Regions from separate parts of the Paenibacillus konkukensis genome, predicted to be linked through region 1. Evidence: riboswitches for the same ligand, from Rfam matches in the RefSeq annotation. Region 1 holds a riboswitch; the other holds the start of a gene.
What was found. A riboswitch is a leader RNA that binds a small molecule or an ion and turns the genes downstream of it on or off. The one in region 1 is predicted to bind cyclic di-GMP.

Region 1 (4,212 bases):
ACGGCGGAAAAATTGCGTCAGCATCGAGCTGCACTCTTCCTGGAGGACGCCGCTGACAACGTCGACGCGATGGTTAAACCGCTCTTCCTGCAGCAGGTTCATCAATGTGCCTGCGCAGCCAGCCTTGGGATCGGCGGTGCCGTAGATGACCTGCGGAATCCGGGCTTGGACGATCGCCCCGGCGCACATCGGGCAAGGCTCCAGCGTGACATACAGCCGGCAATCGAGCAGCCGCCAGGCTTGCAGATAATTGCTGGCTTCCTTGATCGCGATAAGCTCGGCATGGGAGAGCGGGTCGCGCGACGTTTCGCGCAGATTATGCCCGCGGCCGATGATTCGATCCTGCCAGACGACGACGGCGCCGATAGGCACTTCGAGCAGCGCTTCGGCCTTGCGGGCTTCTTCAATGGCTGCGTTCATAAATGGAATATGTTCTTGCACACAGGCACCTCTTTTCTACGTTTTACTTATCCACAAAGCCCGCCAAACGAACAAATATTCGATTTGTTAACATGCTGTGGATAACATTGTGGATAACTTCAATATTGTTCACATTCCTCTGTAGAAACTGGGGATATCGCCTGCAATTCCCTTGAAATTTGGTAAAGGTCGTCTCTGTGCCAGAGAGAATAAAGGAATATTCAGCCGATAAATTTGCGCCGGATTTCTTCCGTCGGAACGATACAGCTCTGCTCTCGTCCGGCTATAAGGTAACGGTGTTTGGCGACCCAGCGGTATAGGGCGTCGCGAAGCCGGGACGGGATGAAACTGAAGACTCCGAGCAGCGCCCAGCCGCCGCCCAATCGACGGCATATGCGTAGTACGGCGGAAGAGTGCGTGTAGACGTCTTCGCCGTCAAGCAATACGACGGAGTCCATATCCGCTGCGGAAAGCGCCGCTGAAGGCAGCAGAGAACGAGCCGCTTCGGATTGGAGCGGGGCAAAGCGGAAGCGATCGGCCCGGTCGTGCCGGATGAGAAATTTCACCCATCCGCTGCAAAAGCGGCATTCTCCATCGAACAAAACGATAAGGCGACCTTGCGTGAGGCTTTCCGCTGACGGGCGGATTCGGTTCGTATCCATACGATTCACCTTTTCTGTCATATAGCAATAGTTTTGGGAAGACAAACTGGCTTAGAAGCGGTAGCGTTCGCCTTTGTCCTTGGACTTCAACCTATTAGCGGATTGCGGGTTATCGATTTAAGAAATCAGAGGCGGTGCCCGGCAAGAATCGTCTCGTACCCCAAATGCGTTCTGATCTTATTATACCTGTATGTGTAGAATTCGTTAATCCTAATCGCAGGCAGTTGCCTGAATCAAGGCTGCCCTTGTATAATAAAAGGAATAGGTCTATGTTCCTAATGAGCTGTAGATGCATCGCACTAGAAGCAAATACTGATGTAGTCTGTTCGTCCATAGCAAACCTGCCGAAAGGCAGGGACGCAAAGCTACAGGGTCTAAGGTCCGTTGGGACTATGACAGCCTGGCCGCCGAATAAGGAAGGTATTATAAAGAATGCCCGGTGGTTGAAGGCGGTTTTCCGGAGACGGAGGAGGACGGTCTTTATTTGGGCTGCGATCAGGCTCGCGGACAAGCGCAATGGCGCTGCATCAAACCGATATCATGTGAGCGAAAGGGGGATCTGTCATGTCATTAAAGCCGGCAGCAGCCAAAGCGGGCTACGATTACACCGGAGAGAAGTACAAAAGCCCTGCCGGCATTTTGCTGCACAGCCGGACGGCGGTGGACGAGAACGGTCTTATCCACGCCGTGATCGGAACGGGAAGGCAGCAGCGGCGGGAGCTTGATCCTAAGTTGGCCATCCATCTGATGAATATTAGCGTCAGCGGCATCGGTTTTACCGTGCGGGAAGAGCTGGGGCTTGGAAATGCCGGGCAGATCGAAGTGGAACTGGAGCTTGGATTCGATTTGATCGGAAAGGCGGAGATCGTAAGGCAGGAGATGCTGGGGGAACGCCATTATTACGGCGCCCAATTTATCGACCTAAGCGGGGATAAATCGACTTCTTTGCGGGCGTACATCCTGCGAAAGCAAGTGGAAGCCTACTTCAGCCGCAAGCATGAGAACGCGGAGAAAAGATTGTTTAAATAAATGCTTCAGTCGTATGAAAAGCAGCCGATCCGCCGCCCGAGCGGGTCGGCTGTTTGTTGCATAGGAAAATGCGGACGGAATCAGCCTCGAAGCATCATGTCGCTTTTTCGGAGGAGGGGGTTCGTCTTCTGTTCGTCGCTTGCCAAATAAAATATGGAAAAGCGGCACAAAGGTGACAGAGACCCCATTTTTGCGATATAATAAATATTTAGGGATATTGAATAACGTTAACTAAGGAGTTGTCCTATACATGGCTTTAAAAGCGGGGATTGTGGGCCTGCCGAACGTTGGCAAATCCACTTTGTTTAATGCGATTACGCAAGCGGGCGCAGAGTCGGCGAATTACCCTTTTTGTACGATAGATCCGAATGTCGGTGTGGTAGAGGTTCCCGATGAGCGTCTTGTCAAGCTTACCGAGATCGTCGTTCCCAAGAATGTTGTGCCTACGGCGTTTGAATTCGTAGACATTGCGGGCTTGGTCAAAGGCGCAAGCCGCGGAGAAGGATTGGGCAACAAGTTTCTGGCCCATATCCGTGAAGTGGATGCGATCGTTCATGTGGTCAGATGCTTTCAGGATGAAAATATTACCCATGTCTCCGGGACGGTAAACCCGATCAGCGATATTGAAACGATCAATCTGGAGCTGATTCTGGCCGATGTGGAGTCGGTGGAGAAGCGCATTGACCGTTCCCGCAAAAACATGAAGGGCGGCGACAAAAAATACGCGGCCGAGGTGGAATGTCTGGAGCGGATCAAAGAGGCGCTGTACAACGACAAACCGGCGCGCAGCGTGGAGCTGAGCGACGAGGAGAAGCTGCTGATCCGCGATCTGCACTTGCTGACGATGAAGCCGATGCTGTATGCGGCCAATGTGAGCGAGGAGGAAGTGGCCGCGGCGGACGATAATCCGTTCGTGCAGCAGGTGCGCGAGTACGCAGCCAAGGAAGGCGCGGAAGTCGTGCCAATTAGCGCCAAGGTGGAATCGGAAATCGCCGAGCTGGAGGGCGAAGACAAGGCGATGTTCCTTGAGGAGCTCGGTCTTCAGGAATCGGGCTTGAACCGTCTGATCAAGGCCGCTTACAAGCTGCTCGGTTTGTATACGTATTTTACGGCCGGCGTGCAAGAAGTGCGCGCATGGACGATTCGCAGAGGAACCAAAGCGCCGCAAGCGGCCGGCGTCATTCACACCGACTTCGAGCGCGGGTTTATCCGTGCGGAGGTCGTCAGCTACGACGAGCTGGTGGCTGCCGGATCGATGAATGCGGCCAAGGAGAAGGGGCAGCTTCGGCTGGAAGGAAAAGAATACGTGGTGCAGGACGGAGATGTTATGCACTTCCGTTTTAACGTCTAAACTATATAATAACGGATATACAGGCATAAGGGGTGAATCAACATGTTGGACAGACTGCAATCGCTGGCGGACCGGTACGAGAAATTAAGCGAGCTGTTATGCGATCCGGACGTAACTAGCGATACGAAGAAGCTGCGGGAGTATTCCAAAGAGCAGTCCGATTTGCAGGAAGCTTATGAAGCTTACACGGAATATAAAAGCGTCGTTGAGCAGTATGATGCTGCGCGGGTCATGCAAAACGAGAAGCTGGACGATGAAATGCGCGAGCTTGTCAAAATGGAGCTGGAAGAGTTGACCCAGCGCAAGGAGGAGCTTGAGGAGCGCATTAAAATTTTGATGCTTCCCAAAGACCCTAACGACGATAAGAACGTCATTGTGGAGATTCGCGGCGCGGCGGGCGGAGACGAGGCGGCGTTGTTCGCATCGGACTTGTACCGGATGTACACGAAATACGCGGATATGCAGGGCTGGCGTACCGAGATTATGGATGTCAGCATGAACGATCTGGGCGGATTTAAAGAAATTATTTTTATGGTGAACGGCAAAGGGGCTTACAGCAAGCTGAAATTCGAGAGCGGCGCTCACCGGGTGCAGCGCATTCCGACGACCGAGTCGGGCGGACGCATTCATACGTCGACCTCAACGGTGGCTGTGCTGCCGGAGATGGAGGATATCGATATTGAAATTAACGATAACGATATTCGCGTCGATACGTTCTGCTCCAGCGGCGCCGGCGGACAGTCCGTCAAT
Region 2 (4,212 bases), 1.0 Mb from region 1:
ATCGACACATAGCCGCATAAAGCTGCTCATTGGAAAGCTTACGCTCGTAATATTCCTCCGGGGAAATTGAAAGGAAAAGAACGTCTTGTTCTATACCGTCGTTCCGATCAAGCGAGTAATAAGCGCGATGACGATAGGTGCGCAATTTGTATGCGCTTTCATTTAAGTCACAACGGCGGATTTCTTGTGCCACTTCATCATCTAAGTCGATCCATACATCCGTTTTGATAAAGGGATACATGTCCCGCAAATTAATCCTTTTCATATTCGTCCCTCCATTTTGGTTTGTAGGCAAACCAAAATGGAGGGGGAGAGCGACAGCCAACGCTCCCTTTGACTCGTCTGCGAAAAATATCCAAAAAGCAAAAAAGACTTTGCCGCAGAGCATTCCAACGCTCCATTACGGCATAGCCTGAACATAATCGCGTCAATAACCGGAGACCAACCATATAACAAGACCGCTGTTTGACATTACGGCAACAGGGGGCACATAAAAATCATCTCCATCCTCACATGGCAGCACCGTGAGAAAAGCAACAACATCTGTTTATGTTGGTGTTGTCTTATGAAATAAAAAAACGCCTTGAACTTTTCCCTGTTAAGGAAAAGAACCGGCGCTTGATGCTTGATTATGAGTGAATGAATAGGGAGGACTTGCAGGTGATTTTGGTTCGCTTTTGCCCGAAACAAAAAACAGGCTCTCCGAAAATCGGATGGCCCGTCGTCTCAGAAATTGGATACTACTAAAAGCCTCCTTTCAACTTTATGATATTGAACGAAAACGTACTGTTCCCGACTTGTCCACAATATCAATTTATCACGAAAGAAATGCAAACGGGGTGCAGAATTGGGGAATACAGGGTTCATTCACAGAACCTGTTCGGTGCATGTTCGGTGCAATGAAAGTGCATCAGCGTAATTTCTCAGGGGATCAGCAATTTACGGAGGCCCGAATAGTAGAGGTTAGGTTTATAACGTGCATTTATTCGCTCACCAAAAAAAGATGCACAGTAGCATCTTTTTCGGTAACCGATCTTTTACTTTTCGTCAAACGGATCATACTCCAATAATGCTGTTCGACTTTTTATTTTGCGATATATTTTTTGCAATATTCGTTTCCGATGATAGAAAAAAGCGCGGCGCGATAGTCCCAAACGATCCATAACGATTGCAAACGCCAATTGATCTTGATAGCGCAATTGAATGAATCGTCTTTCCTCTGGAGTAAGCGCCGAGAAAGCATATTCGATCAGTCCGATTCTGGACTTAAGAAATGGTATTTCATATTCAGTGATTTCCAAACGGTGTATGACTGTGCGAAGCAGCGTGTCATTGCGTTGGCCGCAACCGTAAATCGCTACTTCATGCAACGCTTTAGTCAATCCAGGAATGTGCGTAAGCTCTGTTTGTGCGTATTCCAGCCGTGCTTTCCAGTCCGTATAAGCGATCAACCAATTCTCGACTTTTTCATAAGGGGTTATCTGCTCAACTAACAGCATCAGTGACCCCTCCGTTTCCTATTCGGCTATACTGACATATTTCACGCTCCATTTCTTTTCGATACATGCCGATCATCCTTTCATCCATCATTTTGGGGACAACCCAAACCATGAATGAGAAAAAAGAACCACATTGAGTTTGTCCCGTTCTTCACATGACAGACACCTATCCTACACATCATCCTTAATTACTATTTCCGTAAATCCCTCCCTTTCATAGTGGGCCATTTCGTTCAATTCCTATCCCACCTTATGCCTAATTTTATCAATTTTCGATGTCATCCGGCAGGATGATTTTTTAGTCACCCTGAAGACCCAGAACCTTGTCGAAGTAAATCGAAATTCGTCACTAGGCATCGTGCTATTGTTTCTCTAGTCCAAACCGCCTCGCCTTTATTGCTGCTTCTTTGATTGATTTTGTACCGAGCTTTCTACTAATATGACGAACGTGTGTCTTCATAGTATTGGGCGAGATCCCCATCAACTGAATGGTCTTGGACTGGGAATATCCCAAAGCGATTAATTGCAATACTTCTTTTTCAGTCGTGGTTAGCTTACAACAAAATTCCTGACGCTTCAACCGGGTGACTTCTTCGCGAAGCACCTTCGAAGCTCTCGGGTGCAAAGATGGATTACGATGATATGCTTCGCGAATCGCTATGATGATGTCTCGCATATAGGCTTTGCAAATAAAATTAACCGCTCCGACTGCCATTGCCTCTACGACTACCTCTGGGTCATTACTTGAGGCCACGACAATAATGGGAATATCTTTTTTTGCAAGAATTTCTTTGGATGCATCTAGTCCATCGTATCCGGGTGACCGCAGTGTTGTATTTACTACAACAACATCCACATCCAACTGTAAACCAGCTCGTACCGCCTCTTCTTTTGTGACGGAAATGTTAATGAGATGAATATCCGTCGCTGTTTTGAGAAATTCTGTAAAGCGGCGCCCCCATTCCTGGTCGCTATCCACTAGTACAACTCTTATATTCCCTTTACCAGCCATCATAGGCAATTTCGAATGATATTTTGCTTCGGACATCTTATTCCCCTCCAATTCTGCAAATAACAAAAACACGACCCCATAGGCCGTGTTTGGCAAATTGGGTAGCCCGGCGGTCATCACTTGAATAGTGAGAAGATCCGTGGCTTTGCGTCACTGCCTTTCGACAGTTTTGCCGTTTTCCATATTTAGTTGCCGCAGTTCAGATTTAGATGGGTGAGACAAGCCATAATGAGGGGCTAACCTTGCATCCGCTGTGCTTAGCTTTAACATTTCCAGGTTTACTCCCGTTCAAGTCCTTCCCCATTCGTTCGATGACTATTGATTAACTGTAAAACCCACTCTTCGTCAACACGGAGCCTTTCTAACCGATGCCGGAAAAAGATCAGAATATACTGCTGCTCCCCGTCTGGTATCCGCTCATCCTTGTCCACATACTCAATCCGTTCTTCCTCATGGCGGATTTCATACCGCAGGTAATCCTTGTACTGGTGCAAAATTAAAAACCGCAGCTCTCTACTGATCAGATCAAAATTTTTCAATTTAATATAAAAATGCAGCTCGTAATCCGGCGTGTATGGAATCGGCTCTTCCATCAACCGGGAAAAGCGCATTTTGCCTTCTTCGGTAATGCTATACATTATTTTCTTTTTTCCTCTTCCTTGTCGAGCGCCCTCCGGTTGTTCATCGGGGACCTGCTCGATCAGCCCGTCTGCTAGCAGGCCGTGAATGAGCGGATAAAGCACCCCCCAGCTAATTTTTCGCGTAGGTCCAATAGCCCCGTTCAAGATCTGATGCAACAAATAGCCATGCATCGGGTTAATCATCAATTCGCCGAGTACGAATAATTCGTTCAAGCAAACAGCCTCCCCTATAAGTTTAACTTCTTTAATTATATCGAAAAGATATAATAAGTAAACAATAGTATAGCTTATGCTTGCCCGAAAAAAGAAAAAGCCGCGGTCGTCGCGACTTTTTCCAGGCCGAATCCGTTTGTGGCCAATTCCGGTTTCTTTCTTTCGTGCCCCCGTCAAGCCGACTGCTGGTGCGCCATCAGCTCGCGGTGCTTCGGCAGGAACTGCACGGCGAGCAGGTTCGCAATCGCAATGGCGCACATGAGCAGAAAAACGGCATGCATTCCGGCAGCCAGCTCCGATTTGGAGTCGAGCGTTGTCACATGCTGGTTGTAAATCGTGCCGAATACCGCGATGCCGATCGTTTGGCCCATTGCTCGCAATAGCATGCTGGAAGCGTTGGCGACTCCACGATTTTCCCAGCCGACTGCGGATTGCACGACAACGGTTGAGGGCGTCGCGACAAAGCCCATCCCGAGCCCGATCACGACGAGGATACCAATCCAGTAAACGTAAGGAGAGTTCATCTGAAGCGCGGCAAGCCAAATGAAGCCGGCCACCACCAGACTAGAACCGAACACAATCGACGCCTTCACCCCCATCCGGTACATGAGCCTGCCGGCTATGTTGGAAGCGAGCGGCCATGCCAGTGACATCGGCATGACGATCAGGCCCGAGCTTGTCGCGGAATGGCCAAGCACGGACTGAATCCAGATTGGCGAGTAAATCGTCAAGCCCGTCGTGATGCTGAACGTCAGAAATCCGCTGACATTTGTCACGTTCAATACGCGGATGCGGAAAATCGACAACGGCATCATCGGCTCCTCCGCCCGTTTTTCGATCCAGAGGA

Region 2: another riboswitch for cyclic di-GMP. It lies ahead of SK3146_RS23350 (LuxR C-terminal-related transcriptional regulator); the one in region 1 lies ahead of SK3146_RS18530 (PilZ domain-containing protein).

The regions. Positions count from the first base shown of each region.
Region 1 is NZ_CP027059.1:4,304,796-4,309,007, reverse strand. Features, by position in the region: gene tadA (tRNA adenosine(34) deaminase TadA) at 1-420, opposite strand, end outside; gene SK3146_RS18535 (thiol-disulfide oxidoreductase DCC family protein) at 642-1,022, opposite strand; cyclic di-GMP riboswitch class I at 1,407-1,494, shown strand; gene SK3146_RS18530 (PilZ domain-containing protein) at 1,647-2,111, shown strand; gene ychF (redox-regulated ATPase YchF) at 2,362-3,462, shown strand; gene prfA (peptide chain release factor 1) at 3,505-4,212, shown strand, end outside.
Region 2 is NZ_CP027059.1:5,328,450-5,332,661, reverse strand. Features, by position in the region: gene SK3146_RS23360 (RNA polymerase sigma factor) at 1-388, opposite strand, end outside; gene SK3146_RS23355 (hypothetical protein) at 1,038-1,499, opposite strand; gene SK3146_RS23350 (LuxR C-terminal-related transcriptional regulator) at 1,861-2,547, opposite strand; cyclic di-GMP riboswitch class I at 2,609-2,695, opposite strand; gene SK3146_RS23345 (PadR family transcriptional regulator) at 2,790-3,365, opposite strand; gene SK3146_RS23340 (MDR family MFS transporter) at 3,539-4,212, opposite strand, start outside.